Regions from separate parts of the Pseudoalteromonas sp. NGC95 genome, predicted to be linked through region 3. Evidence: predicted binding sites of a transcription regulator. Region 3 holds the regulator's gene; each other region holds the start of a gene.
What was found. Region 3 encodes sigma-54, which starts transcription at its own class of promoters, with help from an activator protein. Its sites were predicted from a motif close to GTTGGCACGNNNNTNGNNT; they were not measured.
Positions count from the first base shown of each region.

Region 1 (4,051 bases), on a different contig from region 3:
CAAATACTATTACAGGATGAATATTATGAAACAACAGGATATTAAAACTGAAGAAAAATTTATGAGTCAAAATATATGCCTTAGTATAAGCACAGCCATGGTTTGTTTACTTCTCAGTGTTTACTCACTAATAAAGCACGATAACGAAGGGTTATTATTTGTTGGATTGGCCGTTTCTTTTTATGTAGTTATAGTGATTATTTACCTCATTAAAGGAGGCTTTCCGTTAAAAATGTATTTTCAATACGCTTGTAAAGATGAGTTTCTAAACACCATCGATACTAATGCCTTTAAACATACAAGTTTTGCATTTGGATTTTGTCTTCTGGGTGTTTTTTATAAAGGCGATGAAATAGCTAGTGAGGTCTCGCATGCAACTATGGCGGTATTCTACCTAGGTATCGTGCTTTTGGTATATGGCGCTTCATTGCTTTGGCAAAGTCGTGATTAGGAGTGGATATGCAAAATAACATAGCAAAGTATCGAAAAGAGGCTGGGCTTTCACAGCAAGAACTTGCTGATGCTATTAACGTGTCGCGCAAAACAATAAGTACCGTAGAAACAAACCGGTTTACGCCGTCGGTAATAATTGCTCTAAAAATGGCAAAGCATTTTAATATCTCAGTCGAAAGCCTCTTTGTACTGGATGAAAATGATTGATACATGTTAAAGCATTAGTCTCATTTTATTAGCAAAAATATCGATTTAGTCACTTCAATTACAACGTATGGAGGACAGCGCTGTTGTTATTAGCGTAATTGCGCTAAAATAGACCAGCAAAAAAATATATATCTAAACCGGAGATTCTACAAGGCATGAAAAAACTGCTAATTTCACCGTCAAAAATGACGCTAGGCGAACAAGAAAATCAAATCTATCAGAACATTCTGAAGCAATCTTCAGAGTTAAGCCTTAACCTTATGGCCGTGAAAGTAGAAAACCACCCTGATGATTTTTTACCTTGGTGTTACGAATTGCTAAGTGCAAGCAGAGATCGTATGAACTACGATTTGCTAGAGCCACAGCAGTTACCAGTACTTAAGAAGCTACACGATCAGCTTATTTCAGCTATCAGCTTTTTACAGGTTAAAACTTTACGTATTGCTCCGTGGCCTGTTGTAAGTGTATTTGTAGAACAACACAAAGACGTTATTGCACTTGATGAACAGCTTCGTTTGGTAGACTACATCAAAAGCATTCGTGAACAGTCTCTTAAAGATATGATTCCTGAAGACTTACTTGCGTTTAGCGGTAAGCACATGGCATCACTTGATCCAAGCACATACAACTTTGACGTTGAATGGTTTGCATCTACAAAGAGTGCAAAGAGCTTCCATCAAATGCTTGGTGATTTACCAGGTGCTTTTGACGATGCACTAGTGAATATTCCACTTGAAGGTGATATTACTCAATACGAATATCAACAATTTGTTGCTGCTTATTCAAAAATATTCACCGACAACAACGAAAAACCAACACTTGCGCCTGCAACACGACTGCTTGCAATGCGTCGCCCTGATTTATTTACTCCGATTACAAATAATCGATTAGATGCATTATGTGGTGCTCTTGGTGTTTCTAAACTTAAAAATAGTGATTTTGAGCGTTACTGGCAAGATATCGTAAAAGGTATTCAAGCTATGTCATGGTACAAAATGGCTAAACCTAGTAACGAGTTAGAAGAACAATTGGTTGCTATTAAAGCATTAATTCCATGTTTCTTTCACTACGCTGATGCTAAAACACCAGATAACTCTAACTACATTAAACTGCTAACCAAGCCTAAACGTACTACAACTACAACAGGTAAAACTCAGCGTAGAGGTAAAGAGTCTGCAGAAATTCTAGTAGACCGTGCTCTTGCTGCTGACGATATTCCTGAACACATTCGCAGTAAACGTGATTCAATTGTGAGTGAAGTACAAAAAGGTCGCAGCGTAAACGAAACAATTAGCCTTATGCGCACTATATTCGGTTAAAATCTTCTAATTTAGCCGTACTTTTATGGTGCGGCTAGGTTAATTTATGCACCAGCAATGTGCGCAACATCTTCCTTCATGTTATATCCCCATCCTATTCATAAAATTCAAGCTCATGTTTTTAATAAATAAAAAATAATTTTTAATAAAAAATAATGAAGCTGGCACATACAGTGCAATTATCCCGTTAGTTAAACAATAAAAAGCCGTCAGCCTAAAGGTTCCGAATACATAATAAAAACCTTGGCGAGCAAAAATCATATAACGGGAAATGGACATGCTAAAACTAAAAAAAACCATCGCTATAAGTGCTATAGCATTAATGGGCGCAACATCTTTAACGTCAACAGCCGTACATGCTGAAGTAACAGCAAACGCAGCGGCAACATCAAACTACTTATGGCGTGGTCAAGAGCAAACTGGGGGCGATGCAGCTATTTCAGGCGGTATTGATTACGCCAATGAATCGGGCTTTTATGCAGGTACTTGGGCTTCAAATGCATCGTGGGCAGATGAAATGACCTATGAGCTTGATTTATACGCAGGCTTTGGTGGCGACATTAACGAAAGCGTTAGCTACGATGTTGGCTATATTTATTACGCTTACCCAGATGCCGCTTCTGAGGCTGACGCAGATTTCTCTGAAATTTACGGTAGCATCAGTGTTGAAGGCTTTACATTTGGTGCTTCAGTACTTGCAACATCAGCTGCAAGTGGTGATGGTACAGACTTTGGTGATTCACTTTACCTGACAGCTGATTACGGTTTTGCTGTTGGCAGTAACGGCACTGAAATGGCACTTCACTTAGGCCACTACTCTGGTGACTTTATTGGCGATGATAATATCTTAGATTACGGTGTATCAATTTCGAAAGATGGTTTCACTTTTGGTTTATCTGATACAGATATGGATGATTCAGATATTAAAGCTTACGTTGCTTATTCTGTAGACTTTAATTTATAAGAAAGAATGTGTTACTTGCTGCGACACGAAGGGCCTTTTGGCCCTTTTCTCGTTTTATAGCTGTTTTGCTTTAAAGGGTACCTTATTACATTGTACTTCGACTGTTTTAGGGTACCAAGCTGGGCCGATTTGATTCACAACCACCTCAGCTAAACCATTAGTAAACGATTTATACGTATGAACGCTTTGCCACTCCCCTTGTGGGCAATGTGTTGTTAAATCTAACGGCTCTGATCCCTCGTACAACGCAAGTGCAAAATTATGATGCCACTGTGAGCTTTTTAGCGTTTTATTGCTTACTTTGCTCTGTATACCGTTATCAAAGTAAATATTTGTACACCCCGTTAAAATAATCAGTGTGCAACCGGCTGCAAATAGCTTGATGCTCATAATGTCTCCCCTAGTATTTGCTCTTGGCACCACACTTTAATGGTATGGGGCGAGTATATTCCAAGCGTAATTAAACTCAGCGCTCCATCGCTAAACGTTTGTTGTGACTGCATTTGAATAACCGGTGTATTTGAACATATTTGTTTTACGTCTACCCGCTGCTCACCCACTAATCCCCATAAATAAAATGGGCGGCTATCTTCGAAATTAGCTTGGCTCGTTATTTTTGCTGTTGCCTGTGGCTGAATGGTTACCACAGAACAAGCACTGAGGCTTAATGCTATCGCCCCTATAATTAATGGTTTCATACTCTTCCTTATAAACTAAATACCAGTAAGGTAACTTTATAAGAAAACATAAAATATTAGCGTAAAAAGCTGTGAGGAATATGTAGAATCGCTATGAAGTTTTATACAATTTATTACACATAAAGGCCGCATAAATGCGGCCTTTGAAGTAGTTAACCTGTGTACAGATTAGTTAACTAAAAGAATAGTTATTTAAATAGCAGTTAAAACTTAGCTAAGTTGTTTTTACTGTCTTTATCGACCAGCTTAATGTAAGGATCAACCCCCGCAAATAATGGTTTTTCTTTTACTTTAAGCTCAATAGTATTGGTACCAGATACTATTTGATGCTTTTTCGAGTAAATAACAAAGTCTTCAGCTAGTAAGTTTTCAGGGTCGTCGCTAAACAATGCAATATCAACTAGCTCATC
Region 1 is NZ_JADYWR010000016.1:12,066-16,116, forward strand. It holds gene I6E70_RS14580 (hypothetical protein) at 26-451, shown strand; gene I6E70_RS14585 (helix-turn-helix transcriptional regulator) at 460-660, shown strand; gene I6E70_RS14590 (hypothetical protein) at 816-1,979, shown strand; gene I6E70_RS14595 (TorF family putative porin) at 2,257-2,943, shown strand; gene I6E70_RS14600 (Bor/Iss family lipoprotein) at 2,998-3,333, opposite strand; gene I6E70_RS14605 (Bor family protein) at 3,330-3,641, opposite strand; gene I6E70_RS14610 (ABC transporter permease/M1 family aminopeptidase) at 3,845-4,051, opposite strand, start outside.
Region 1: I6E70_RS14595 (TorF family putative porin) is a predicted target of sigma-54. The motif match lies at 2,140-2,158, and genes of this name have one in related genera.

Region 2 (4,051 bases), on a different contig from region 3:
AATAAAGCCCATTTTGAGTAGCAAGCTCAATAAATAATGCGCCTTCAACGCTTGGGAGTATTAAGCTAAAGCGAGAACCACTATGGCTTAAATGTTTAAACGCATTAATTAACTCTTCAAAACTTAGGCCGTCGGTATGACGTGCGGTATTACGCGCAACATTATCGCCTTTTAAACTGTGATTAAAATACGGTGGATTAGAGATAACCACGTCAAATTTAACTTCACTACTAAAGCTTTGAATAGTTTGGTGCGTAATATTTATAGTTGGCCACGGGCTATTAGCTACATTTTGTAATGCTTGGGTATAGGCGCTTTCGTCAATTTCTACCGCAGTTATATCAAGCTCATTACTGCGCTGCTTACACATTAGTGCTAGTAAGCCGGTGCCGGTGCCTATATCAAGTAACGACTTTGCACCGCTTAAATTAGCCCATGCACCAAGCAAAATGCCATCGGTAGAAACTTTCATTGCACAGTGGTCGTGTTCAACTTTAAATTGTTTAAATACAAAACCAGACATTTTTTCACCTTTTCATTCACCAAGCGCAGCATAGCGCGTATAATCAGGGTAATTGTCCCTTATTTTAGACACTCTATGCAATTTTCTGAATTTGATCTTGATAACAAGCTACTCGATGCCATTAATAAAATGGGCTACGAGACGCCAACCAGCATTCAACAACAAGCTATTCCTGAAGCACTACAGGGGCGCGATATTTTAGCATCTGCGCCTACTGGTACAGGTAAAACAGCGGCATTTTTAATTCCGGCTATTCAGTACTTACTGGATTTCCCACGTCGTGACCCTGGTTTTGCGCGCGTACTCGTTATGACCCCGACTCGTGAGCTGGCTTATCAAATTCATGAACAATGTGAACTGCTAGCTAAACGCACACACCTAAAAATTGGTGTAGTAACAGGCGGTATTAACTACGGCACGCATAAAGAAATTTTTGAAAAAAATAACGATATTTTAATCGCCACACCAGGTCGATTAATGGAATACCTAGAAACCGAAAACTTTCATGCTGAACACGTAGAAATGCTTATTATTGATGAAGCAGATCGCATGTTAGATATGGGTTTCAAAAAAGAAATGAGCCGTATTTGTGACGAAGCTAAAAATCGTCGCCAATGTTTTTTATTCTCAGCAACACTTGAAGGTGACAGCGTAGAAAGGTTTGCTGAAAAAACATTAAACGACCCAGCTCTATTAGAAGCCGAATCGTCACGTAAAGAAAAAGCAAAAATTCATCAGTGGGTACATTTAGCCGACGATTACCATCATAAGCTTGAATTGTTAGTTAACACGCTAAAAAATCCTGACGTGACTAAAGCAATTGTGTTTGTTAAAACTCGCGAACGCTTAGAAACATTGATTGGTGAACTTACAACTAATGATGTAAAAGCAGCGTGGTTACGCGGCGAAATGCCACAAGACAAACGTATGAAAGCCATGGAAAACTTCCACAGTGGTAAAACAAGCATATTAGTTGCTACCGACGTAGCTGCACGTGGTATTGACGTATCTGACATCAGTCACGTTATTAACTTTGATATGCCGCGCACTGCCGACGTATATGTACACCGTATTGGTCGTACTGGCCGTGCTGGTAAAAAAGGCATAGCAATATCACTAGTTGAAGCACACGATATTGGTATTTTATATAAAGTAGAGCGCTACGTTGAGCAAAAGTTAAAACGCCGTGTAATTAGAGGTGTTGAGCCACAGCATAAAGAAGCTAAGCCACCGGCTAAAAAGCGTAAAGATCCAGTAAAAATGAAAGCCAAGAAAAAGGCCAAGGTTAAAAAGAAAAAGTAACCTAAAACATTTTTATACTAAGCCGGCTTTTGCCGGCTTTTTAATGCAAGCCTTACAGGCTCTGGTGTTTGTACCCGTTACATATGTAACCCAAGCATGTAACTCATACTCATTTAAATGTAATTTTTGCCCACCTGAATTCCCACTTAATAAAATTCCCTTATATTTCATAGCGTTAATATTGGCACCGAAATTGTAACTACAAAGATAACCTAGCCGATGGAATTTCCATATTGTGGCTGCACTATTCACCGTAATGTAAGGATTAAGTTATGAACCGCTTCAAGTTAACTATCGCTTTAGTATCATTTTGTTGTTTATTTTTATTAGCTTGCGCTACAAAGGTAAGTGCAGCAACCAACATGGCCGTAGTAAGCAGTGTAGCCACTCAACCTAACTTACAACAAGCTATCACCAACACCCTACGAACTAATCCTAACCTAGCGTTAAGTGATATTCGTGTGCAGGTAAAAAATGGTGAAGTAGATTTATACGGTGAAGCACAAACTGGTTTTCAGCGCGCACTAGCTCAAAAGTTTTTAGAAAATATGGATGGGGTTAAAATCATTCGTAATAAAATTAGCGTTATTTAATACGCACCACATAAACTTATTTGTATAACTAATTCATAAGCGCGGCTTGTTACTCCAACACAAGCTGCGCTTTTTTATGTTTATTTTTTGTAGTTATTTCAATTTATCTAGTTGTTGAATAACATCACTTAATTTAAAACTACTTTTTTGTGAATTAAAACTTTCAACAAAAACTTTTTCAAAACTACTTACCGTAGAATCTTCATTTAGCTCAAAAGGAAAGCCCTTAAGTTCCTTTGTTTTTGGGTTAAACTTATAAACAAAATTGTCACCACTTAAACCCGCTGAAAAAACGTAATGATGATTATCAACCCATCCTGCCGCGCCATGAAATAGAGCAATATTTATTTTATCGTTTTGAGTATGTACGCCGACTTTAACTACATTATTTTTATTGAATGCGGCTTTTGTTATCTCTTTACTGGGGATAAACCAAAACCCTTTTGTATTACCCACAAACACAGCTAAATATTCATTATCAGGTGACCAAGTGATAACGTTACTTTCATAACTTTTTCTAGGGCATAAAACATCATCTGAGCTGCAAAACTCTCGTAACTTCTCTTTTTCAATATATGCCGCTTTATTTGGTAAGATTAATGTAGAGGTAAGGTTTTTGTTTTTATCGAGAAAAAGTATTTCAGCGATATTGTTATCTATATTTAATTTATAACTCACATCATATTTAGCATTATATTCGTTACCTACTGAAATAAAGCTAATAACTAGGCTTGAAAATAAAATTATTTTTGTAAACCATTTAATCTTTAACTTCATTTGTTTGTAACCCTAATATCTAAAAAAATACACCTTGTATAACCAATAATTGCATAATAAATAGATAAAAGGGAAACTTACCTTATAAAAAATACGTTACAAAATCTGCTGGAGAAAATAATTAATGAATAAAGAAAAGTGACTTGAACTAATTAAAAAGCGCATTTTTACTCTGTAAAAATGCGCTGTTGGTAAGTAACTATTTCCCAATGCTTTTGCCTAATGAGCTTTAACTAAATTACTCACTTTGGCTAGAGTCAGCACCGTCGCTACTGTCTTTATTTGATGACTGCTGGCTTATTTTATCGCTAATCATGGCATCGAGTTTTTCGCCCCCTTTAATACCAAAATCTAAAGTGCGAATTGGGAATGGAATGCTAATGTCCGCCTCGTCTAGTGCTTGCTTAACGGCAACTATACCTTTATGGCGTACCGTCATAAAGTCAGGCTCGCCTGGGTATTTAATCCAAAACCACACCAGTAAGTTGATGCTGCTGTCACCAAAGCCTTCAGCGTATACGGCGGTTTCGTCTTTGCGTATTACAAAGTCAAATTCGTTAATTTTTTCGACTATAACGTCTTTTGCCTTTTCTATGTCGTCACCGTACGAAATACCTACGGGTACTTCTATACGTCTAATACCTAGCGTGGTGTAATTTTTTAATACATTTCTAAATAAGACTTTATTTGGCACAAGTATTAGTTGCCCGTAAAAGCTCTCTATTAGCGTGTTACGTAGGTTTATAGAATGTATTGAACCAAACACATCATCGGTTTCTATTACGTCACCTGTTTTAAATGGCTTACGTACACCCATTGCTATACCAGCAATTAAGTTTTCGGTCATGTCTTGAAA
Region 2 is NZ_JADYWR010000002.1:24,213-28,263, forward strand. It holds gene I6E70_RS02460 (tRNA1(Val) (adenine(37)-N6)-methyltransferase) at 1-523, opposite strand, end outside; gene srmB (ATP-dependent RNA helicase SrmB) at 599-1,825, shown strand; gene I6E70_RS02470 (BON domain-containing protein) at 2,098-2,418, shown strand; gene I6E70_RS02475 (hypothetical protein) at 2,512-3,195, opposite strand; gene I6E70_RS02480 (mechanosensitive ion channel family protein) at 3,434-4,051, opposite strand, start outside.
Region 2: I6E70_RS02470 (BON domain-containing protein) is a predicted target of sigma-54. The motif match lies at 2,006-2,024, and genes of this name have one in related genera.

Region 3 (4,051 bases):
CAGCTAATCAGTGCCGAAAAAGATGAAAACTCAACTGACCGCGTTCACACAATTTTAGTGCCAATCGAGACTAAAAAAAGTAAAAAAAGCGACAAAGGTCAACCATGAGCACATTAAAAGCAGAGCTATTAGCAAAGAGCTATAAAGGCCGTGAAGTTGTAAAAAACGTCGGCCTTGAAGTCAAAGCTGGCAGTATTGTTGGCTTACTTGGCCCTAACGGCGCAGGTAAAACTACCACGTTTTATATGATAGTAGGACTTGTACCTAGCGACAAAGGTAAAATATCGATAGACGATAACGATATTACTCTTTTACCTATGCATAGTCGTGCTAGATTAGGCATTGGCTACTTACCGCAAGAGTCTTCAATATTCAGAAAGCTGACTGTTTATCAAAACTTAATGGCCATTTTAGAAACGCGCAAAGAGTTAAATAAACAAGCTAGAGAAGACACTCTCGATAAATTATTAGATGAATTTAGCATACAACACATTCGTGATAGCCAAGGTATGGCATTGTCAGGAGGCGAACGTCGTCGTGTTGAAATAGCACGTGCGCTGGCAGCAGATCCTAAATTTATATTACTGGATGAACCATTTGCAGGTGTTGACCCTATTTCGGTATTAGACATAAAGAAAATAATAGAACATCTTAAAAATCGTGGGATTGGTGTATTAATTACCGATCATAACGTAAGAGAAACCCTTGATGTTTGTGAAAAAGCCTACATTGTTTCTCATGGGGAGCTGATTGCATCAGGTACTCCAGAACACGTATTAAATGATAAAACAGTACGCGATGTTTACTTAGGCGAGCAATTTAGGCTGTAACATTTACGCCATGTCTTTAAGCATCTGCTAGTATTAATTATAACAACATAAAAGGATTGTTAGAGATACATGAGGCAATCACTACAGCTGCGCATGGGCCAGCAACTTACAATGACTCCACAGCTGCAACAAGCTATTCGTTTGTTGCAACTCAGTACATTGGATCTCCAGCAAGAAATACAAGAAGCTCTCGACAGCAACCCGCTATTAGAGGTTGAAGAAGCAGACTATTCAGAAGACGCTGCAGGTAAAAACGAGCAAAAAGCAGATACAGATGACATAACTGTTAGCGCATCTGCCGATGATGCTCCAAGCGAATACGAACAAGATAGTGGTGAAGCACTTGCAAAAGACACGCTAAGTGACGACATGGCTATGGATGTTAGTTGGGATGAGTACATGAGTGCCGCCCCAGCAGCATCATCGGGTCCGATGCCTGAAGACGAATCAATATACCAAGGCGCCTCTACTGAAACGCTCCATGAGTATTTAATGTGGCAGTTACAACTAACGCCATTTAGCCCTACAGACGAAGCTATTGCTATTGCTATTGTAGAAGCCGTCGATGATTCAGGTATTTTAACACTAAGCTGCGAAGAGATTTTAGAAAGCTTTAATCAAGAAAACGAAGATGATAACGAAGTCGAACTTGATGAAATTGAAGCTGTATTAAAACGCATCCAACTGTTTGATCCTGTTGGTATTGCTGCACGTAGTTTACAAGAGTGTTTGTGTATTCAGCTTAACCAGTTTGATAAAGAAACACCTTACATTAATGAAACAAAAATGATTTTAACCGAGCATATTGATTTATTAGCTGCTCGTGACTATCGTACATTAATGAAGAAAACTAAGCTCAAAGAAGAAGAGCTTAAAGAAGTAATGACATTAATACATACTCTTAGCCCTAAACCTGCAGATACTATTGTAAGAGAAGAATCTGAGTATGTTATTCCTGATGTGTCAGTTAAAAAAATTAAAGGCCGCTGGGTTGTTGAGTTAAACCCAGATAGCATGCCTAAAATTCGTGTTAATAGCCAATACGCGGCAATGTCTCGCACTGTAAAATCCAGTGGTGACAGCCAGTTTATTCGCTCGCATTTACAAGAAGCTAAATGGTTTATTAAAAGCTTAGAAAGTAGAAACGACACGCTATTAAAAGTAACAAATTGTATTGTTAAGCAACAACAAGGCTTTTTTGAACACGGTCCTGAAGCCATGAAACCAATGGTTTTAAATGATGTTGCTGAAATGGTAGAAATGCACGAATCAACAATTTCGCGCGTAACAACCCAAAAGTATATGCACACACCCCGTGGTATATTTGAGCTTAAATACTTTTTCTCAAGCCATGTAAGCACCGAAAACGGGGGTGAATGTTCATCTACAGCAATCCGTGCGCTTATCCGAAAATTAATCGCAGCAGAAAACTCAGCAAAACCATTGAGTGATAGCAAAATAGCGGATATATTGGCTGAGCAAGGAATTAAAGTAGCGAGACGTACAATCGCAAAATACCGCGAATCTCTGGCTATTCCACCGTCAAATCAGCGTAAAAGTTTGATTTAAGACGCAAAAAAAAGAGGGTAATGCTTATGCAACTAAACTTAACTGGTCGTCACGTAGAATTAACCGATTCACTAAGAGACTATATTAATACCAAATTTGCGAAGCTAGAAAGACACTCTGATCATATTAATAATGTTCATGTCATTCTCGATGTAGAAAAATTAAATCAAAAAGCAGAAGCCACCATACACGTAAGCGGTGCTGAGCTATTTGCCTCTACAGAACATCAAGATATGTATGCCGCCATTGACTCGTTGATCGACAAGCTCGATCGACAAGTAATTAAACACAAAGAGAAGCTTGCTCGACACTAATATGATGAAATTAAGCTCACTTATATGCCAGGACTGCAGCAAAGCTGCGGTCCTTTTTAATAGCAAAAAAAGAATTTTAGAGTTCATTAGCGAACTTGCTCACGACAAACTTCCGTATTTACCGCAACAAGATATTCTTAATGCTTTAATGAGCAGAGAAAAATTGGGTAGTACAGGTATAGGGCGTGGCATTGCCATTCCTCATGGAAGAATGAGCGGTGCAGAAGAGCCTTTGGCTTTAGTGCTCGTTAGCGAAACTCCAATAAATTTTGATGCAATCGATAATCGCCCTGTTGATATTTTCGTCGCACTCATCGTACCAGATGGCGATAACCAGCAGCACTTAAAGACTCTAGCAACCATTGCTGATAAACTAAACAACAAAGATTTTTGTAAACAGTTACGCAGTGCAAAATCAGATGCTGAGCTTTACCAAGTTATTGTCAATCAATCATAGTTTTATAAAGGGTGTTAAATGGAGTTAATTATCATAAGCGGCCGTTCTGGTTCTGGAAAGTCGGTTGCTTTACGCGTTGTAGAAGATTTAGGTTATTATTGCGTAGATAATATTCCAGTTAACTTGCTTCCTTCATTAGTTCGCAGTGTGTCTGATAGCTACGATAAAATTGCTGTTAGCATTGATGTGCGGAACATCCCTAAACAACAAGATGAATTTAACGATATTCTTGAATACTTGCCTGGCTTTGCAAAACCTACGTTATTTTATTTAGATAGCGACGATCAAACATTGATCAAACGTTTTTCTGAAACTCGTAGATTACACCCACTATCAATTGACTCGTTGCCTCTTGATTTAGCCATCAAAAAAGAAAAAGAATTACTTGATGTATTAATCACCCGCGCCGACTTTATGATAGACACGACTGATTTGAGTGTTCATCAACTCGCTGAATCTATTCGTGAAAAGATTTTAGGTAAAAAAGATAAACAACTAATTGTCACGTTTGAATCGTTTGGTTTTAAACACGGCATACCAAAAGAAGCTGATTATGTATTTGATGCACGCTTTTTACCAAATCCACATTGGGAACCTGAATTAAAACCTTTAAATGGGTTAGATCAACCCGTTAAAGATTATTTGGCCAATCACAGCATAGTGCAAAAATTCACATGGCAAATTCAAACATTTGTACAAACATGGTTACCGCACTTAGAGCGAAATAACCGCAGTTATTTAACCATTGCTATTGGGTGTACAGGCGGACAACATCGCTCTGTATATTTAGCGCAAACTATTGGTGAAAGTTTTGCAATGACACATCCCAATGTGAAAATTCGCCATCGCGAACAAGAAAAATAATATAGCTGAATAATCAC
Region 3 is NZ_JADYWR010000001.1:204,122-208,172, forward strand. It holds gene lptA (lipopolysaccharide transport periplasmic protein LptA) at 1-108, shown strand, start outside; gene lptB (LPS export ABC transporter ATP-binding protein) at 105-830, shown strand; gene I6E70_RS00970 (RNA polymerase factor sigma-54) at 900-2,399, shown strand; gene hpf (ribosome hibernation promoting factor) at 2,426-2,713, shown strand; gene ptsN (PTS IIA-like nitrogen regulatory protein PtsN) at 2,718-3,170, shown strand; gene rapZ (RNase adapter RapZ) at 3,189-4,034, shown strand.

Region 4 (4,051 bases), on a different contig from region 3:
ATCTCAAAATTTGCAGTAGAAGGTATGATGCAAACATGGGCATGTGAAGTAGGTAAAACGAATATTCGTGTAAACTGTATTAACCCAGGCGCTACTCGCACTTCAATGCGAGCTGCTGCATATCCAGGTGAAGATAGAGACGCACTTGCTACACCAGAGGATTTAATGCCTACATATTTATATCTAATGAGTGACGATTCAAGTGAAGTGAATGGCGAATCGTTAGATGCTCAAGTAAAAAAGTAATTTAGAGTTTAAATAGTTTAAACAACACATTAAAAAAGCCGCAATTAGCGGCTTTTTTGTGTTCAATAAATAACTAATTGATTATTTACGTTTAGTCGGCTTAACACGCTGATTGTGTTTTTTAACTGCTTTACGAATTTGATTGATTTTAGCGCGTTTATCTTTGCGTTTTTCAGGCATAACAGAAAGCTTAGTTTGTGTTTCGCGGCCTAATTTAACGGTTTTACGCAAGTAGTTTACTGTTTCTAAATCATACTCCATCCAACCACCTTGTGGCACGCGCTTATCAAGCTCTAATTTACCGTAACGAATACGAATAAGACGAGATACTTCCGCATCTTGAGACTGCCATAAACGACGAACTTCACGGTTACGCCCTTCATTTAACGTTACGTTAAACCAACGGTTAACACCTTCGCCACCCATAGGGGTTACAGTCGTGAATTTGGCTGGACCATCTTCAAGTTCAACACCACGTAGTAAGTTTTTAACCGTCTCGTTGGTTACTTCACCAAATACACGTGCAGAGTATTCACGCTCTACTTCATAGCTTGGGTGCATTAAACGGTTTGCCAGTTCACCATCGTTTGTAAAAAGCATTAAACCCGATGTATTAACGTCTAGTCGACCAACCGCAATCCAGCGATCGCCATCAATACGAGGAAGTCGGTCAAATACAGTACGACGCCCTTCAGGATCTTTACGTGTGCTTAACTCACCTTCTGGTTTGTTATACATAATCACACGACAGATTCGGTCTGCTTTTTCTTCGATTTTTACACTGTGTCCGTCAACACGAATCAAATCGGTTTCTTCAACACGGTCACCTAACTTTGCCACTTTACCGTTTACACTAACGCGGTTTGCGTCAATGTATTTTTCCATTTCACGGCGTGAGCCTACGCCTGCACGGGCTAAGACTTTTTGTAACTTTTCACCTTGTATAATACTCATTCGGATGGTTCTCTCACAGAAGGATCGCTCAATAACTGGTTAATTTTACTTTGCTGCTCTGTTGGCAACGCAGGTAAATTTTCAAGTCCAGTTAACGAAAAATAATCTAAAAATTGCTTAGTAGTTGCATATAAAGCCGGCTTTCCCGGAACCTCTTTATGCCCTACCACTTTAACCCACTCTCTTTCGAGTAAGGTTTTAATAATATTCGAACCCGTAGTAACACCTCTTACTTGCTCAATTTCGCCGCGTGTAATGGGCTGCCTGTATGCAATAAGTGATAATGTTTCCAGTAAAGCACGCGAGTATTTTGGTGCGCGTTCTTGCCACAAGTTATTTAACCAAGGGCTTAAACTACTGCATGCCTGAAACCGATACCCACTACCCACTTCAACTAAGCGAATACCACGAGTTTGAAAATGTTCTTGTATTGTATCTATTGCGTCATTTATTCGCGTCATAGAAATAGCTAAATCTATTAATACAATGTCTTTAAGGTGGCGTTTACTAACAGGCTTATCTGCAACAAAAATAGCTGCTTCAATGATCTCAACTAGTTGTTCATCACTAATTCGCCGACCCGCCATACACACTCTTAACAAATAAAAATACACAGCCATCTATTATGACAGAACAACACCAAACTAGGAAAATATATCTATCAAATAACTAAATTTAAAACACAAAAAAGCCAGTGACTAGCACTGGCTTTAATCTTACTTACTAAAATGGTAACTATTAGTTACTTTTAAAAGCTTCTAATGCATCATCTTCAGCTACTGCGTTACCGTATTTTTTAATGTAACCCATAAACTCGCTTTTACTGATACGCTTATCTTGGTTTTTGTCCATGTAACCAAAATGATTTGAAATATCATCATCGTTACCTTCAACTACCGAGATATAGCCATTGCTGTCGTTATCTAGACTTGCAAAGCTGCTTTCAATTTTATCGAATTTAGCAATTTCAGCTTTAAATGCCGACTCACTTACTTCAGAATCAGTGGCTACTTTGCCATTATTGAGCTTCATATAAGTGTTAAATTCTTTGCGGCTAATTTCGTTATCCATATTGGTATCAATATTTGAGAAATGACCCCAAATGCTATCGTCATCAGCTTCAACTTTTGAGATGTAGCCATCGCTATCATTATCTAAACTTGCAAAGTCACTGTCTATTCTTTCAAGACCTTGATTAGATGAACAAGCCGCTAGGCTTAATGATGCTAAAATAGTGGCTGCTAATGTTAACTTTTTCATAAGACGTATCCTTCGTAATTAATTAAATGTCACTTTAACTAATACAAATCCAATGCCAATAATAGTTAACTTATAATAATCAATAACTTAATCTCGTTCGGTATATTTATTAAACAGTTTCAATAAGTTAAGCTTGCAAGCTTTGCAAACAACCTTGTAATTTTTGCAAAAAAATACCCGGTAAAAACCAGGCATTTCAAATTTACTTATATAGTTAAGCTAATAATTAGATTGCTGCGTTTTGGTAGCGTTTAACAAACTCAGTAACGTTTTGACCATTACATTTTAATGAGTTTAGGTTACCAATTTTTTGACGAACAGGTGTTAAACCTTGTTTTAAAGCCGTCATACATAATTGAGTTTCTTGTTGAGCGTCTTTTGCAAATACTTCTACTTTCTCAACTGATGCGTTGCTTAATGTCGTTTTTTTAGCAATATCACGAATATCTTCACCATTACATAAAATGCTTTTAGAAAAACGAGATAGGTAAACACCGTGCTGGGCAGCTTCTTTACGAGCAACGCTAAAGCCTTCGTTTGCACTTAGTACACATAACTTAGACTCAATTTTGTTATCTTGGCTAAAGTAAGTATTGCTTTGAGCTGACGCAGTTGCAGATGCTAGTAAAGCAGTGGCTAAAAGTAGTTGAGTTTTCATGAGAGATCCTATTTGAACGAGCTAAACAAGTGAATTTCGCGCATTATATATTCAATAAAGTTAAGTTCAATTGAATTTTTTATTTATTTAAATAATTAATATTGTATTCACAATGTTTAAACTTTACCCATCATTTGATCAACATTTGCGCAGCTATTATCGCAATTCAGTCATGTTATGTACGCGTATTTACTGATACAATTTAATCTATTAAATAGAACCAATTTTAAGGTAAATTTTATGAAAGTGATTTCTTTCAATATCAATGGTCTGCGTGCTCGTCTTCACCAATTACAAGCAATTATCGACAAACATCAACCAGACGTTATTGGCTTGCAAGAGATTAAAGTTCACGACGAAGCATTCCCATTAGAAGATGTACAAAAAATGGGATATCACGTCTACTTTCATGGTCAAAAAGCGCATTATGGCGTAGCTATGTTATGCAAAAAAGAGCCTAAATCGGTCTTAAAAGGTTTTGCCACCGATACAGATGAATCGCAAAAACGCATGATAAGCGTCACTGTTGAACAAGAAAACGGTCGCGACCTTACTGTCATGAATGGCTATTTCCCACAAGGTGATAATATTAATCACGAAACTAAATTCCCTTATAAACGTCAATTTTATAAAGATTTAATGACACACCTTGAAACCAATCACACACCCGATCAAGACGTCATCGTTATGGGTGATATCAACATATCACCTACCGATTTAGATATTGGTATTGGCGAAGTAAATGCTAAACGTTGGTTAAAAACGGGTAAATGTTCTTTCCAACCGGTAGAGCGTGAATGGCTTGCAACATTACTCAATTGGGGTTTTAAAGACACCTTTAGAGAGCAAAACCCCGAAACAGACGATCAATACTCATGGTTTGACTATCGCTCTAAAGGGTTTGTAGATAATCGAGGACTTCGTATAGATGTA
Region 4 is NZ_JADYWR010000013.1:98,074-102,124, forward strand. It holds gene I6E70_RS13165 (YciK family oxidoreductase) at 1-246, shown strand, start outside; gene rluB (23S rRNA pseudouridine(2605) synthase RluB) at 328-1,200, opposite strand; gene scpB (SMC-Scp complex subunit ScpB) at 1,197-1,787, opposite strand; gene I6E70_RS13180 (EF-hand domain-containing protein) at 1,939-2,460, opposite strand; gene I6E70_RS13185 (exonuclease III) at 2,687-3,118, opposite strand; gene xthA (exodeoxyribonuclease III) at 3,359-4,051, shown strand, end outside.
Region 4: I6E70_RS13180 (EF-hand domain-containing protein) is a predicted target of sigma-54. The motif match lies at 2,502-2,520, and genes of this name have one in related genera.